Regions from separate parts of the Allocoleopsis sp. genome, predicted to be linked through region 2. Evidence: riboswitches for the same ligand, from Rfam matches in the RefSeq annotation. Region 2 holds a riboswitch; the other holds the start of a gene.
The links. Region 2 has a riboswitch for cyclic di-AMP ahead of V6C93_RS28555 (universal stress protein). Riboswitches for the same ligand answer to the same signal wherever they lie in the genome.

Region 1 (8,937 bases), on a different contig from region 2:
TGGAAAGAGGAAATAACGCAGTGGTGGCTTTCATAATGATAAAGCAGTACATAGGCCACTTTCCTGTGTCGGAGCTAAGGATAAGTTTTTAAAGGTTTACAAACAACAGCTAGGAACGGCGCACTCCTGTATCGGAATCTAAACACAACATCCAGGTTGGATATTTTATGCCTTCTAATCAGAAAACTGCCAGCTTTCATCATCACGCTAACCATCAAACTGAAACCGTGCTACGGGCAGAAAATCTTGATATCTACTATGGAAAATTTTTAGCGGTTAAAGGTGTTAATCTTAACATTCCCAAAAACCGGGTAACGGCCTTCATTGGTCCGTCTGGTTGTGGCAAAAGCACCTTGCTCCGATGCTTTAACCGTCTTAACGATTTAATCAATGGATTCCGTGTAGAAGGCAAAGTTTATTATTATGACCAAGACCTATACGCGCCCAATGTCGATCCAGTAGAAGTGCGACGGCGGATTGGTATGGTTTTCCAAAAGCCGAATCCTTTCCCGAAATCAATTTACGACAATATTGCTTATGGGGCGCGAGTGAATGGCTACAAAGGTAATCTGGATGAGTTAGTAGAGCGATCCTTGCAGCAAGCTGCACTCTGGGATGAGGTCAAAGACAAACTCAAGCAAAATGGAATGGCGCTATCCGGAGGACAGCAGCAACGGTTGTGTATTGCCCGTGCGATCGCCATTAACCCAGATATAGTATTGATGGATGAACCTTGCTCCGCCCTTGACCCGATCTCTACACTCAAGGTCGAGGAATTGATGCATCAGCTCAAGGAAAACTACACCATTGTGATTGTGACTCACAATATGCAGCAAGCCACGCGAGTGGCTGATATGACTGCCTTTTTTAATGCCAAGGCAACTGAAAAGGGTGGGAAAATGGGCTATTTGGTGGAATGCGATCACACGGAAAATATCTTCCAAAACCCACAGCAAGAAGCGACTAGAGACTATGTAAGCGGACGATTCGGTTAAAAGTGACAGCGACCCGTGATTGAGTGACCCCTGCGGACGGCTGAGTACTCACTGTTTTTGAGTAATACCAAATCCGTTTTGCTCACCCTCTTATTATTTAACGGGTAAGGGGTTGGGACTTCTCATTATCCATTACCCATTACCCAAAAAATTAAAGGAGTGTACGAGTCGGATTTGGTATAAAGTGTATTACGCCGCCACCTGCGGTTTTTGAACAGATTTGACAGCCACTTGAGACATCAGTTTACTGTAAACAGAATTAAGCCTACGAGCAACGCTCTCCCAGCTCATCGCAATTTCTACCCGTTGTTGACCAATTTCACCCAACTGGTCTGCCCAAGCGGGATTGCTCAGGATGCGGTCAATCCCTTGGGCAAAGGCGGCTTCATCTTGGGGTGGCACCAGTAATCCTGTAACTTCTGGGATAACAGTAAACTGCAAGCCGCCCACTTTACTGGCAATTACGGGCGTCCCACAAGCCATAGCTTCAATGGCGACCAGCCCAAAGGGTTCATAGTGACTGGGAACTACACACACATTGGCGGCTGCATAGTAACTGGGTAGCTCAGCATCCGTGAGTCGTCCAGGGAAGAAGGTCATCGCCTCTAGGCCGAGTTCTTTAACAATAGCTTTGATGCGATCGCACTCCATACCGTCACTTTGACCTGGACGGAAACCACCCGCAATAATCAACCGCACATTGGTATTGCCGTTCCACCGGGATTGAGCAATCGCCCTGACCAAAGTTTCGATTCCCTTACGTGGATCGAATCGACCCACATACAGCACCACCTTGGCTTCCGGTGGAATCCCCAGTTGTTCCCGCGCCTCTTTTCGTGCGATCGAGCCCATCCGCTCGATATCTGTACCACAGGGAATGATTTCAATCATTCCTTTAGAAGAAACCAGATTCCGCATATGTTCCTCTTCTTGAGGACTTGTCGCAATAATCCGATCCGCTGTCTCCAGACAAGCTTTTTCCACTGCTAACCGCGTCGAAGCGATCGCAGGAAGGTTACTCACAGCCCGATACTTAACCGCTCCTAACGAGTGGTAAGTATGCACCTGTTTCAAAGGTTGGAGCTTTTTCAGTTCCATCCCGACCCAAGAAGATAACCAATAATTGGTATGCACCAAGGGATACTGGTATCCTTCTTGTTCCTGGAATGCCTGAAATTGCTGTACAAACTCTGGCAGATAGCCAAAGACCTGATCTCGATTAATAAACTTTGCTGGTCCAGCCGTTAATCGGATTGTGCGGCAATTAGGCTCATGTTGAACAATATTCGCTTGATCGGGATCGATTCGGCGAGTAAACATATCCACATGCCAACCCTGTTTAGCTAGTGCTAATCCAACTTGACGCACATAAACGTTTTGCCCACCGGCCTCTTCTTTTCCAATTTCTGCGGCTGGGTCGCCACTAACAGAAATCAACGCAAGACGGCTCTTTTCATTGATAAGCATGATACTTTTTCACCTCATGAGTAGCTGCCCTGGCTTGAACTCAGGAGGTACGATTGATATAGTCATCTTCTCAGAGTCAAGGACAGGTCAACGAATCGGACTAGTACCAGCCAAGGACACTGACGAAAACACAAACATTAATTAATAATGCTGAGCTTCCAGTCTCTTCTCGATGCCGACGGAGTTAGCTGACGGGCTAGGACTGAGAGATGTCCGTCTCCTTTCATCTCCTTAAATGAAGAAGAGATTGAAACAGAAGATGCGCCCCATAAATGGTTCCCCCGTTCCAGTTTCAGTTTTTATATAGGTGCCTTTGTAACCCTGAAACTGAATTAGGCCGACTTACATGAAATACGTTTGAATTACATTAGAATATCATTGTATTGCGTTTTACAGGATTAATCAACATCTCAAGAGGTATCGTTTTCTAACAATTGGTTACTAAATATTGCGCTATCAGCTGATAAAGGTGCTTAAGCACATAAAGCTCAACAGTCAAACGTCAAAAATAGTAATTGCTCTTCGATTCTCTATTACTTAGTCTCTAATTTCCGTGATAGATGGAAGCAGAACGTGGAGTGTGGGTGTAATACAGGTAAGGCGATCCCCGAAAGCACCAATCCAAGATAGGATAGGTTCTAATTTTGAAAATCCGTTTGTTGTGAATCATGCTGATGAAGCGCTATATATCACGTCTTGTTGCCCTCATTTTGGTTGTTGTGATTGGTCTAATGGGGTGTTCCTCAACCAGTGTTGCAGGTTTGACTGGAGATTATCGCCAAGATACGTTGGCCTTGTTGCAAAACTTGAGAACAGCCATTGAATTACCGGAGGATGCACCAGACAAAGCAGAAGCTCAATCAAAAGCGCGTGGAGCAATTAATGAGTTTGCCTCCCGCTATCGGCGAGATAGCTCAGTGACTAACCTCAGCTCTTTCACCACGATGCGAACAGCTTTGAATTCTTTAGCGGGTCATTATAGCTCTTACCCTAACCGTCCCTTACCGCAAAAGTTGAAGAATCGCCTAGAACAGGAATTCCGGCAGGTCGAGAGCGCCCTGAAGCGAGGCGCTTAGAGTTATCCGACTGACATTCCGAGGGTGTGCTACTCCGTCCCGCTTGTGCGTTAGCGCTAGCCTTCTTCGCTAAACGCTAGCGATTCAAAGGCCAGAGAGTACCCCGCTTAGAACTCCCTAAGCTGAGCTACCCGTCAAGAAGACAATTCACGCTAACACCCCACTTAATGGCAGGGGTATTTATCCTTAGATTTTATATCCTTGGAGGGTTTGATCCGTCAAACCCTTCTTTTTGCTTTTAGATTGGCGCAATCTCTGATACGATTTCTTTTTTTGTCTGCGTCCGGAACAATGGGTAAAAGAGGTGAAAGCGGAAAATAGCTGGAAAACTCTAAAATTTCCAATTGGTTAGCAGTCTGCGAAGACTGAGGACGCCAACTCTCTGTATTTTTTGTGGTGTTTGTAGGTGTGGTGTTTGTAGAAATGTCTAACAGTTCTCTCCAAAGGGCGCGACAGTGGAGGCGTCTGCATCGCCGCTTGGTTGTCGCCCTCTTGACTAGTAGTAGCTTGGTCAGTCAGTGTTGGTTGATGCAAACAGCTCAGGCTCAAACAACGGCCTATTGCCAGTTGCCCAACGAGGCGATCACCCAAAAAGAAAACTTACGTATTGGCGCGTTAAAAGGCAACACCGACTCCGACAAGCGCTACAAGGCCCTCGTAAAGCAACACGCCGATTACTTGCGGCAATGCCGCTCTCGAACTTGGCCCAATACCCAGTCCATTTGGCTGCGCTTATACCCCTGTGATGCTCGCTCTGGAGGGATTGATGATATCTTAGACCGTCTGGTTAACCGAGGCTATAACCAGGTCAACGTTGAAGTGTTTTATGACGGTCAGGTACTCTTACCGATGTCTGATAACCAAACAGCTTGGCCCTCTGTTGTGCGGACGCCAGGGACTGACAAAACCGACCTGTTGGCGCAGATGATTCAAAAAGGGCATGAGCGGGGTATGCGGGTTTATGCCTGGTTGTATACCATGAATTTTGGCTATTCCTACGCTCAGCGCGCAGACCGCCAGGGGATGCTAGCTCGTAATGGTAGGGGAGAGACGAGCGTGTCTTACGTCCCAGACGGCTCTCAAGTTTTTGTTGACCCTTACAACATGCAAGCCAAGACTGACTACTACCAAGTTGTTCAGGGTATCTTGAAGCGACGCCCCGATGGAATTTTGTTCGATTACATTCGGTATCCCCGTGGTACAGGGAGTGATTCCGTCGCCGCCAGAGTGGAGGATTTGTGGATTTATAGTGAGGCGGCAAAACAAGCTCTATATGACCGCGCCCTCAACCGGAAAGGACGAGAGTTAATTCAGCGCTACATCAGTAAGGGTTCCATTAATGCTAGCGATTTGGCAAGCGTGAATCAACTTTATCCAGAGGAGGCAACTCCTTTGTGGCAGGGTCGAACTCCCTCACCAGGAGACTCATTGGCATCTCTGCAATGGCAACTCTGGCAGCTCAGTGTTGCTCACGCGGCTCAAGGGATTTTGGACTTTTTAAACTTAGCAACTCTCCCAGCCAAGCGTGCTGGGATAAAAGCGGGAGCTGTATTTTTCCCAGACGGCAATCAAGCGGTTGGTCAAGTCGGGTATGATTCTCGTCTACAGCCTTGGGATCGATTTCCCAGTTCCCTAGAGTGGTATCCGATGTCTTACGGAGTCTGTGGTAGCACTCGGTGCATTGATGATTTGGTCAAGCGAGTTGTGAGTCGGGCGGCCCCTGGTACTCAGGTGATACCGGTATTGGCAGGAGATTGGGGAAGGTCTGTTAGCAATCGTCCAGCCCTGGAAGTCCAGATGCGAGCACTGCGCCAAGAGGTACCGCAGATTGGTTCGGTGAGCCATTTTGCTTATTCCTGGCAAGACCCAGCCTCAGATCGCGATCGCAAATTTTGCCGATTGGATTAAGTGGTCAACTCTCTAAGAAAGCCTGTCTCATAAGGGGAGGATGCAGCAATCGGGGGAATTGTGGCTCTCCCACTCCCCGCCTTTCCTAGGTGGAAATTAAATCAGTGTCACTTTGGAGAGTGCGATCGCTTCTCCTCTTAACCCATAGAAAGTAAACTGGCACTCAGCTTACTAATACCCAAGCTTTTGGTGATGCAGTCTCAGCATACGCTGAGCTATGTCTAACGGTACATTTACATTTTCAAAATCCTTAATCCCGAACATCCCGGTACTAATATTGATCAGCTGCCAGTAGCCTTCATCTCGAAGCAAAATAGCGTCTCCTCTCAGGTCTTCTATTGCCCAAGTCACAATGGCGTATGCCCCTTCAAGAGTTACCTCTATAAACCTCACATTCTGTTGCTGCTCACCCCACTTATTGACCATATATTCAGTCACAACGTCCTGGCTCTCTCTGATAGTTGCCTGCTGGGTTTCCGCCACTACAGATGCGTTTTTCAGTAATACCGTTAATAAATTTAAATGAATATTTAAGTGGTAAATCATTGCTCCTAGTTGGCGGATATAATGAACTAGTTTTTCATCTATTGCCATTAATTTAATAGACTGACAAAATTCTATTTCACTATTTCTTTTTTCTATATATTCGTTGAATTCCCTAATCAGCCTAAATATACTGTTGTTTGGGTTTTCTAACATATAGACTACATACTCATCTACTAAGATTTGATGAGTCGGTAATTCCTCAATTATTTTTTTGAATCTTTCTTCATTAATAGGAGCCACTAAGACTTTTTTCAAGTCTTTATCTTTTTTATTTATAAGGATATTTAGTTCACGGCGAATGATCTGATCGGCTTTACGTAGGCTAAAAAATATATCATCTACTTCGAGAGCAAGGGAAGACAAAAATGTATGCTCTTCTCGTGTTTCTATATTCTTGTTATTGGATCGCATTGGAGTAGCTTGACAATTCATTTCGGGAAGAAATAGTTGTTCTGTCATACAAGTCATAGTTGGAACAAAACCTGTACTGTTCATAAAATATCTCTGGATAACTTAATAAGGATTGCTCTCTCTAACATTTAATTCTTTCAAGGCTTTGAATTCTGAGAACATTTATATGACCCTAAAAGAACCCTCAATGTTAACAAAATCGATGTGAAGAGCTAGCTATAGTAAGTTTGATGCTCGTTTTCCGTCGATACTTGGTGTTTTTTGTTGACGCAGTAGGTTGCAGCTTCCACTGACACGACTCATTTGCAGAGCTTTACAAGTAGCGCGTAAGGACAATCGCAGCAAAGCGTCATCGAAGAGTAGGAATCAAGAGGATAGCCTTAGGACTCTTCGTCGCAACACATTTAGAGCTAGGCTTCTTTGAAGGAGTAGGAATATTCTTTCTGAGCGTCTGCTACGCAACCGCTTCAACCACATTTCAGATCAAACTCCACACAGTCAGTACAGAATTGCCCACGTTTATAGCAAACTAGGGATGACACAAGCTCTCACTAAGAGGTCAACTATTCCACTACGCACTAAGGCAAGCTTCAGTTGTGACTTCAATCCCAGGACAATTGAAGGTCTATTCAATTGAAGCTGAACAAGTAGATAACCCTAGATAACCCTGCTGTGCTTACCTGGTAGCCCACTATCTGCCAGAAGACTGTGCTTGCCAGTCTAAGGCTTTCATTCTGTAGACTCTTGAGCATGTCATACGTTGTATGACTTGTATTACCTATGTGAATACTATTGCAATTTGCTGACAACAGCAACAAATTCAAGCAAACTTTATTAAGTCTTTAACAATTACCGAGTACAGACTTGCACCAATTTGTAGAGAAATGACGTTCGCTGGAGTTTGGCATACCCATGCCTTAAGGCTGTCTAGGGAGGAAGCAACGGATACCCTTTTGGATGTTAGATTTTGGATGCAAGAATTTTAAAAGCCTTGCTATTGGCTCGTTTGGGGATTTCTCCATCGAAGGAATAAAGCACAACGATATGAGAAGCGATCGTAAGACAATCGGTAAAACAGACGTTTTTCAAGACTTACTCTCCCACTGTTATTACTCTCACCGGAGAATTTTGAAAAAAGTATTGATGTGGCGTTGACAAAGTCTTCGTACCCTCCTAACTAGGCCGAAACGTAATACTCTTCTGCACCAAGGCTTTTCCTCGATTAGCTAGATCCCCTCTGCATCAGCTTTGCACCAGTACCGATGAGGAAGGGAAGCACCGAAGCTTTCCTCAGAGCAGCCGGAGAGGCAGGGGAATAATTTTTACAGGTGGGTGATTGCTGTAAGCCTGCACTAGGAAGCTTGGATGAGTTTTGCAGGCACCCCAATCGCCGTAGCTCCCTCTGGTACGTCATATATTACCACAGCATTCGCACCAATCTTCGCATGGTTGCCAATGGTGACAGGACGAATAATTTTGGCACCAGCACCAATATCAACATGACCACCAATTTTTACCCCTGCCACAACTGTTACCTGTTGTAAAATCAAGCAATTGGGGCCAATAGAGGCATCCGGATGAATCACAACACCAGTCGGATGAGTCAGAAGCAATCCCCCTTCAATTTGGCAGTTTATGGGAATATCGGCAGCAGTGACAATACTCCAGAATCGATGCTGGAGTACGTTCCATTTACAGAAAAGACGCCCGATAATTCCACCTCGTTTCTGCCACTTTTGATACTCACGGATTGATTTGAGTAGTTGTCGCGAGGGGTTCCACCAGCACTCACACACTTCACGACTCCAATCAGGCTCTGTAGCCGAAATATGTTGGGTTGTTGGGGATTCAATCAATTCAAACATTGTCTGTTGGCTGTGTTGTTGACTTCCTCATCCGTTCGATTCTAGTTCTTCAGACATCGATCGCTGAACAGCTAGAGAATGAGCGCTAAGTTTTGGTTTTCTAAAAGCCCATTCGCTCTTAGTCTATCCTAGCTTTATCAACCTTTGAACGCTCTGATTATCCGGATTATTTATATTACATGACGAAGAAAGATTAGATAGGGAAGGGACATTACTGTTTTTCTCGCCCTGAGTACAGATTGCAGTACAGACTATTTATTATACTCTGGACAACGCTTTATCTCTACTGCACAGGAGAATCTATTAAGCGTTAGACGCTCGCGGAGCTGTTCAATGAGTCCGTTGAATAGGGGTTGCCGTTTGCCAAGTTTTTTCCATTTCATGTCGCATTGGGTGGGGCTTGAAATCGATGCTTGCTGCCAACTATTGCCGCACGGTATTGGTGTTGATAACCTGAAATTTTTGGTTAACTTTCCGTTGCTAAATCATAGGTTATAGCTCTAGAAATACATTTTTTATTAATTTTGACCGTTGTTTAGTCTAGTTAAAATTAAATATACGGTTTTGCTAGAATTATTTTATTCTATTATCAATAAACATAGGTGCGAATTAACTACTGTAAAGGATATGATCAATCCCCTCATCAAAGAGATAAGTATTAATACGGAT
Region 2 (6,155 bases):
CTGGGATTTCTCCTTGGCGCTGCGGTGGCGATTCCCTTGGGGTTTCTCATTGGCATGTCCAGAGAAGCCATGCTGATTTTCAATCCCTTGGTGCAAATTTTTAAACCCGTATCCCCTTTGGCTTGGTTGCCGATCGCACTGGCAATCTTTAACCTAGCAGAACCCTCGGCAATATTTGTCATCTTTATCACCTCGTTGTGGCCCACGATTATTAACACGGCTCTCGGCGTATCCAGCATTAACAAAGATTATTTGGATGTAGCACGAGTGCTGGAAATGCCCCGTTGGCGACGAGTTACAAAAATTATTTGGCCTGCGAGTTTACCCTACATCTTCACCGGGTTACGCATCAGCTTAGGGATTGCTTGGCTGGTTATTGTTGCTGTGGAAATGCTCACCGGTGGTATCGGCATTGGCTTCTTCGTGTGGGACCAATGGAACCGCTTAAATTTGAGTTCGGTGTTTTTGGCAGTGGTTGTGATTGGCGTAACCGGCCTAGTTCTTGACTATGCCTTGGGCCAATTTCAAGCTTGGGTGACTCGTCGCCCAGTTCAAGCTTCTCGCTAAAGCTTTCAGAGCAACTGACAATGGATTAGCTTCAGCTACGAGGGTAGCTGATTCATCTTGCGACTACTAATCAACAACAACTGAGCAAGGGAGAGCGGGAGAATCCTTCAACTTACTCCCCAGGATTATCAATAAACTATCACCCCATCCCCAATCCCCTAATACCGCCATGAATTCTTTGAATCGACGAAGATTTCTGCAACAAGCAGGCGCATCGGCAGCAGGATTGGCCTTATCCTCTTGTGCCATCAAGGGCGTTACTGCACCCGATCAACTCTCCGCAGCAGCCTTAGCCTTAGAACCCGTTGTAGACCCCAGAACCCTAGAAAAACCCAATCTTACCGTTGGGTATGTGCCCGTTAATGATTGTGCACCGTTTGCGATCGCCTGGGAAAAAGGCTTCTTCCGCAAATACGGACTCAATGTTAAACTCAGCCGCGAAGCAAGCTGGGCCAACTCTCGCGATGGCGTTATTTTTGGGCGTCTCGATGCCGCACCTGTGGTTTCTGGGGCAGTTACTAACGCCAGAATCGGTGCTGAAGGTGCCCGCCATGCGCCCCTTTGTGCAGCGATGACGATTCATCGGCACGGCAACTCCATGACCATGAACAAAAAAATGTGGAACTATGGCGTCCGTCCGTGGCGAGACTACAACGGCAACTTAGAAGAATTTGGCAAGGATTTCCGAGGCTTCTTTGACAGCCAACCCCCAGAACAACGTATTTGGGCAGTTGTCTTAAGTTCTGCCATCTACGAATATTTTGTTCGCTACTTATCTGCCGCCGCAGGTGTCAATCCCTCAGACGAGTTTCGGGTGATCATCATTCCACCACCCCAGATGGTGAATAACGTGCGGATTGGGGCAATGCAAGCCTACATGGTGGCAGAACCCTGGAATACGCGAGCCATCACAGGTAACGAGGGGGTAGGCTTTACGTTTGCCCAAGGGAAAGAACTCTGGTACGGACACCCAGATAGACTCCTAGGGGTCATGGAATCCTTCATCAAGGAAAACCCCAAAACCTACCGCAGCCTGGTCAAAGCGATGATTGAAGCTTGCCAGTATTGCAGTGACCCCAAAAACCGCCCTGAAGTCGCCAAATTAATCACAAGCCCCTCTTATACAGGTTCTAAACCGAAGAAAAAGGGTGCCCCAGTTGATAAGTTTACGCGACCAGCCATTGTTGGGGAATACAACTACGGCGGCTTTGACAACCAAAAGCGCATAGATGAAGACCCATACACCACCATTTTCTTTGACTTACCCCCTAAACTTGCAAAAATTCCAGGAGACCACTCCACATTTTTGTGGCAATCGGAAAGTATCTGGTTAATGACCCAGGCAGCCCGTTGGGGACAAATTCCTGAATTTCCCAAAGATGCAGAAAAAAAGGCACGAGAAGGCTGGAAAACAGACCTCTATCGAGAGATTGCTACTGAAATGGGTATTCAATGTCCCAAAGACGATTACAAAGTTGAACCCGCCGAAGTCTTTATTGACAACAAAGCGTTTGACCCGAGTGATCCAGTTGGCTATCTCAAAAGCTTTGAAATCCATGCCAATAGCCCCAAACACTTTTATCTGTCTTAGGTAAAAGCGTTAGCAGGTTAACAGGTTCCAGGTTGCAGGTTAACCAATTACAACCAACCTTCAACCTTCAACCTTCAACCTCAACCATCCAACCTTCAACTATTCAACCTTCAACCTTCAACCCCTTCCTATGACTAAATCTAGTTCTTTCCCCACCAAAGGCAATTCTGCCACTCTCAACGGCACAAAATTTCTCGAAATTGACAATGTTGTCAAATCTTATCCCAGTGCAGATGGCGGTGAACTGGTTATTTTAGATGGGATTAACCTCACCATTGGTGAAGATGAATATATCTCTGTAATTGGTCACTCTGGCTGCGGTAAATCCACGTTGCTCAAAATTGTCGCTGGGTTGGAAAAACCCACGTCCGGAATGGTGCGATTAGAGGGTAAAGAGATTCGTAAGCCGGGTTCAGAGCGGATGATGGTGTTTCAGCAATATTCGCTGCTGCCGTGGCTGACAGTCCAAGAAAATGTTCGGTTGGCTGTGGATGAAGTGTTTAAAAAAGCTTCTCCAGTTGAGAAAAAACAGATAGTCAGCGAACATTTGGCAATGGTGAATTTAACCCAAGCCGCTAATAAATACCCCGATGAACTTTCTGGTGGGATGAAACAACGGGTGGGAATTGCTAGAGCCTTGGCGATTCGCCCCAAAATGTTACTGATGGATGAACCGTTTGGGGCACTCGATGCCCTGACGCGCCGCAAATTGCAGAAACAGGTACTCGACATTTGGGAAAGTCATCGACAGGCAGTGATGATGATTACTCATGATGTGGATGAGGCCATTTATATGTCCGATCGCATTGTGATGATGACGAATGGCCCCCATGCTAAAATTGGGGAAATTTTAGAGGTACCTTTTCCACATCCGCGCGATCGCCAAGCAATACGGGAATCTAAGGAGTACTATGAACTACGTAACCACGCTCTGAACTTCTTAGATCAAAACTTCAGCCAAGACGAGTAGATCGCATCAGCCTTAGTTTATTTATTGAGTGGGTAGCCTAATCTAATCCCGGCTGGAAATTAAAGTCAGTCTGGATGAGAGCGGAGGAACCAATTTTTGGGGCTAATCTCCAGCGCGAGAGAGACACCTTCCAGTCTTAGCCCGTCAGCTAACTCCGTCGGCAATGGGAGGAACACCAAGACGTGGCTTTCATAGCATTTGTCTTTGGAGTTTCCTAACGAATATCACCCGAAAGGATGAAGGATAAAAAATTTCATAGTTTCTTAGTTTATACTTCATCCTTTAATCGTGATATGCGTTCCTGACCCACCTCTCATTCGTTACTTGTTTTTTTAGAGAGGTTAAAGCTGTGAATATAAAGCCAATGTTAGTGCGTCTTGAAGGCGCAATGAATCGAAATGACTTAATGGAACAAATGGTACTGTTGCCTGAGCCAGCTTCAACCGCTTCCAAATGGGCTAACTCTACCAAATCAGTTAACTTAGTCGTTGGCTATAACGCCTCACCCAGTAGTCAAACGGCTCTAGATTTGACGATGTGGATTGCCCATCAAACACGTTTAGCGACTCAAAAGCTAGTTACGGTTCAAGTTGTCTATGTTATAGATGAAGTTCAAAACAGTAAGTTTCCAGATGTGTTCAACTTCGCTGATGTAAGCCGCTCATCCATCCATTCACGTCCATCAGGATTTCCAGAAGCATTGGCTTCAACAAAGTCTGCTACATCGGTCTTAACTAAACCAAAACAGCAGGCATTAGCTGTAGCTCAAGAGAGGAAATCGGTAAAAAGATGCAACCCCAAGGCAACAGGCAACCGATCGGATCGGTTTGAGCAAGCCGACTATATTTTATGGCAAGCACGCTGTTTGGCTGAAGAATGGCGTGGTTCCTTTAAAGCTCATCTCCGGTTTGGTGACGTGGCTGCCGAATTAAGAAATGTTGTGGAATCAGAAGCAGCGACGCTATTATTCTTAGGCTGTAATTCTGTCAATCACCCTATTGTCCATAAATTAGGTTCTAATTTCCCCTGTTCGGTACTGGGGGTTCCCACCGGGTTGAGTTTGTGAGAGAGTTCCCTCCTCTTTGTTACATATTGATAAGGGAGAATATTTGGTAGCTTAAGTTACTTTTTTCACCCCTAAAGGGGGCTTGGGGCGATTCCTTGATCGGTGTTCTAGGGTGCTTTTTCCCCTCTCGGCGATCGCCAAAAATGACAGGAGTTAGTTAAGGATTGTGAACTTGGCAACAAACCTTAAACGGCCTGTGAGTCTTAGAGTAGCGTGATGGTTAATCATAATTTAGACGTGATTCTGTGCTTGCGACACATTGGGGTGCTATGGACAAAATAACTGATTAGGTCTACTCTCTTACAGAAGGGTTACCTGTCAGATGAGAATTACCTCTGACGACGTATGAATTCTCGATGAATGAGCGATGAATTCTCGATGAAGCTTTCTACCTATCAGACACAGCTAGATGATCACCACTAACCCCAGTGTTAAAATTGGGGAAGTATTAGAGGTACCTTTTCCGCATCCGTGCGATCACCAGGAACTACGCGAATCAAAAAATCTTTTGAATTGCGTAACTACACTCGGAATTTCCCGGATCGCATTTAAACCAAGACGAAGAGAACATTACAAATTGTTAATTTAACTTATGGAGTGGGCAGCCTAATCTAATTCAGGGGGACAGTCAAAACTTGTTAACCTTGGCTTTTGAGCGGAAAAACCAATTTTCGGCGTAAGTTCTAGCGTGAGAGAGACACCTTACCAGGCCAAGCCTGTCAGCTAAGTTTGTCAGTATCTGGAAGGGAAACTAAGACTTTGGCTTTTATAGCACTTGTCGTTCAAGCCTCCTTAGGGATATCACTCATTTCTTGGACACATTTGGACACATATTGGTATCCGTTGCTGACCCACCTCTCATCTGTTACTTGTTGTCTTTAAGAGAGATTCAAGCTGTGAACATCAAGCCAATATTAGTACGTCTTGAAGGCGCAATGAATCGAAATGACTTAATGGAGCAAATGGTTTTGCTGCCTGAACCAGCAAATCATGCTTCCAAAGAGGATGGTTCTAGCCCAGCACTCAACTTTGTTGTCGGCTATAATGCCTCCCCCAGAAGTCAAACGGCTCTGGATTTGACAATGTGGATTGCCCATCAAACACGTTTAGCAACTCAACAGCAAGTAACTGTTCAAGTTGTCTATGTCGTCGATGAAAAGCAAAGTAGTCCGTGTCCAAATGTCTTCAACGTTGCTGATGTCAGTAGCTCATCAATCTATCGACTGCCGTTAAAGTCTTTCAATTCATGTGAGCCACGAAATTCTATCACATCCGTTTTAACGAAACCAAGCCCTCAGGAACAAAAAGTCAGCTCAAAGGTATCATCGAAAAAGTCACGCCGCGCCAAAGCCACGTCTTCTCAAGCGGACTGGTTTGAGCAAGCCGATCGGATTTTATGGCAAGCTCGCTGTATGGCGGAAGAATGGCGGGGTTCCTTCAAGGCTCATCTGCGGTTTGGTGACATTACAAGCGAGTTGAGGGCCGTTGTTGAAGCTGAAGCCGCGACTCTCCTTTTCTTAGGTTGTCATTCCGTTGAGCACCCTCTAGTCGAGAAATTAAGCTCTGATTTTCCCTGTGCGGTGCTGGGTATTCCCAGGAATTGCGTTTAGTACAGGCGTGAACTCCCTGCTCAGCCGTCCAGTCTATTGAAAGACTCAGAAGCTATCCTTCGAGAGACGCGATTACGATTAATCGCGTCTTTCGTGTTACATGGGCAGCGGAGCTTGGCTACAGGCACGATATGCGATCGCTTCCTCTTCATCAGGCTGGATCAGGAGCGATCGCGCATCGTAACGAGGTTATTGCTTCTTGCCAATGCTGACAAGTTGGAGGGTGAGTTAGCGATCGCGAGTGTGGTTAAACCGTGGTCGAACTAATTTGAATATTTCACAGTGCGAAGATGGCAGCCAACATAACCGATAATCATCTGTCGTTGCTCATTAGGGAAGAAATAAATCCGC

Region 1: linked by a shared signal. The riboswitch ahead of V6C93_RS13535 (glycosyltransferase) and the one ahead of V6C93_RS28555 (universal stress protein) in region 2 are both predicted to bind cyclic di-AMP.

The regions. Positions count from the first base shown of each region.
Region 1 is NZ_DATNPA010000282.1:15,612-24,548, reverse strand. Features, by position in the region: gene pstB (phosphate ABC transporter ATP-binding protein PstB) at 168-995, shown strand; gene V6C93_RS13535 (glycosyltransferase) at 1,185-2,462, opposite strand; cyclic di-AMP (ydaO/yuaA leader) riboswitch at 2,621-2,770, opposite strand; gene psb27 (photosystem II protein Psb27) at 3,137-3,538, shown strand; gene V6C93_RS13525 (family 10 glycosylhydrolase) at 3,962-5,446, shown strand; gene V6C93_RS13520 (hypothetical protein) at 5,618-6,487, opposite strand; gene V6C93_RS13515 (serine acetyltransferase) at 7,756-8,268, opposite strand.
Region 2 is NZ_DATNPA010000595.1:253-6,407, reverse strand. Features, by position in the region: gene ntrB (nitrate ABC transporter permease) at 1-567, shown strand, start outside; gene V6C93_RS28565 (ABC transporter substrate-binding protein) at 737-2,158, shown strand; gene V6C93_RS28560 (ABC transporter ATP-binding protein) at 2,289-3,128, shown strand; cyclic di-AMP (ydaO/yuaA leader) riboswitch at 3,185-3,303, shown strand; gene V6C93_RS28555 (universal stress protein) at 3,478-4,194, shown strand; gene V6C93_RS28550 (universal stress protein) at 5,106-5,804, shown strand; gene V6C93_RS28545 (hypothetical protein) at 5,841-6,071, shown strand; partial or broken gene V6C93_RS28540 (hypothetical protein) at 6,068-6,155, opposite strand, start outside.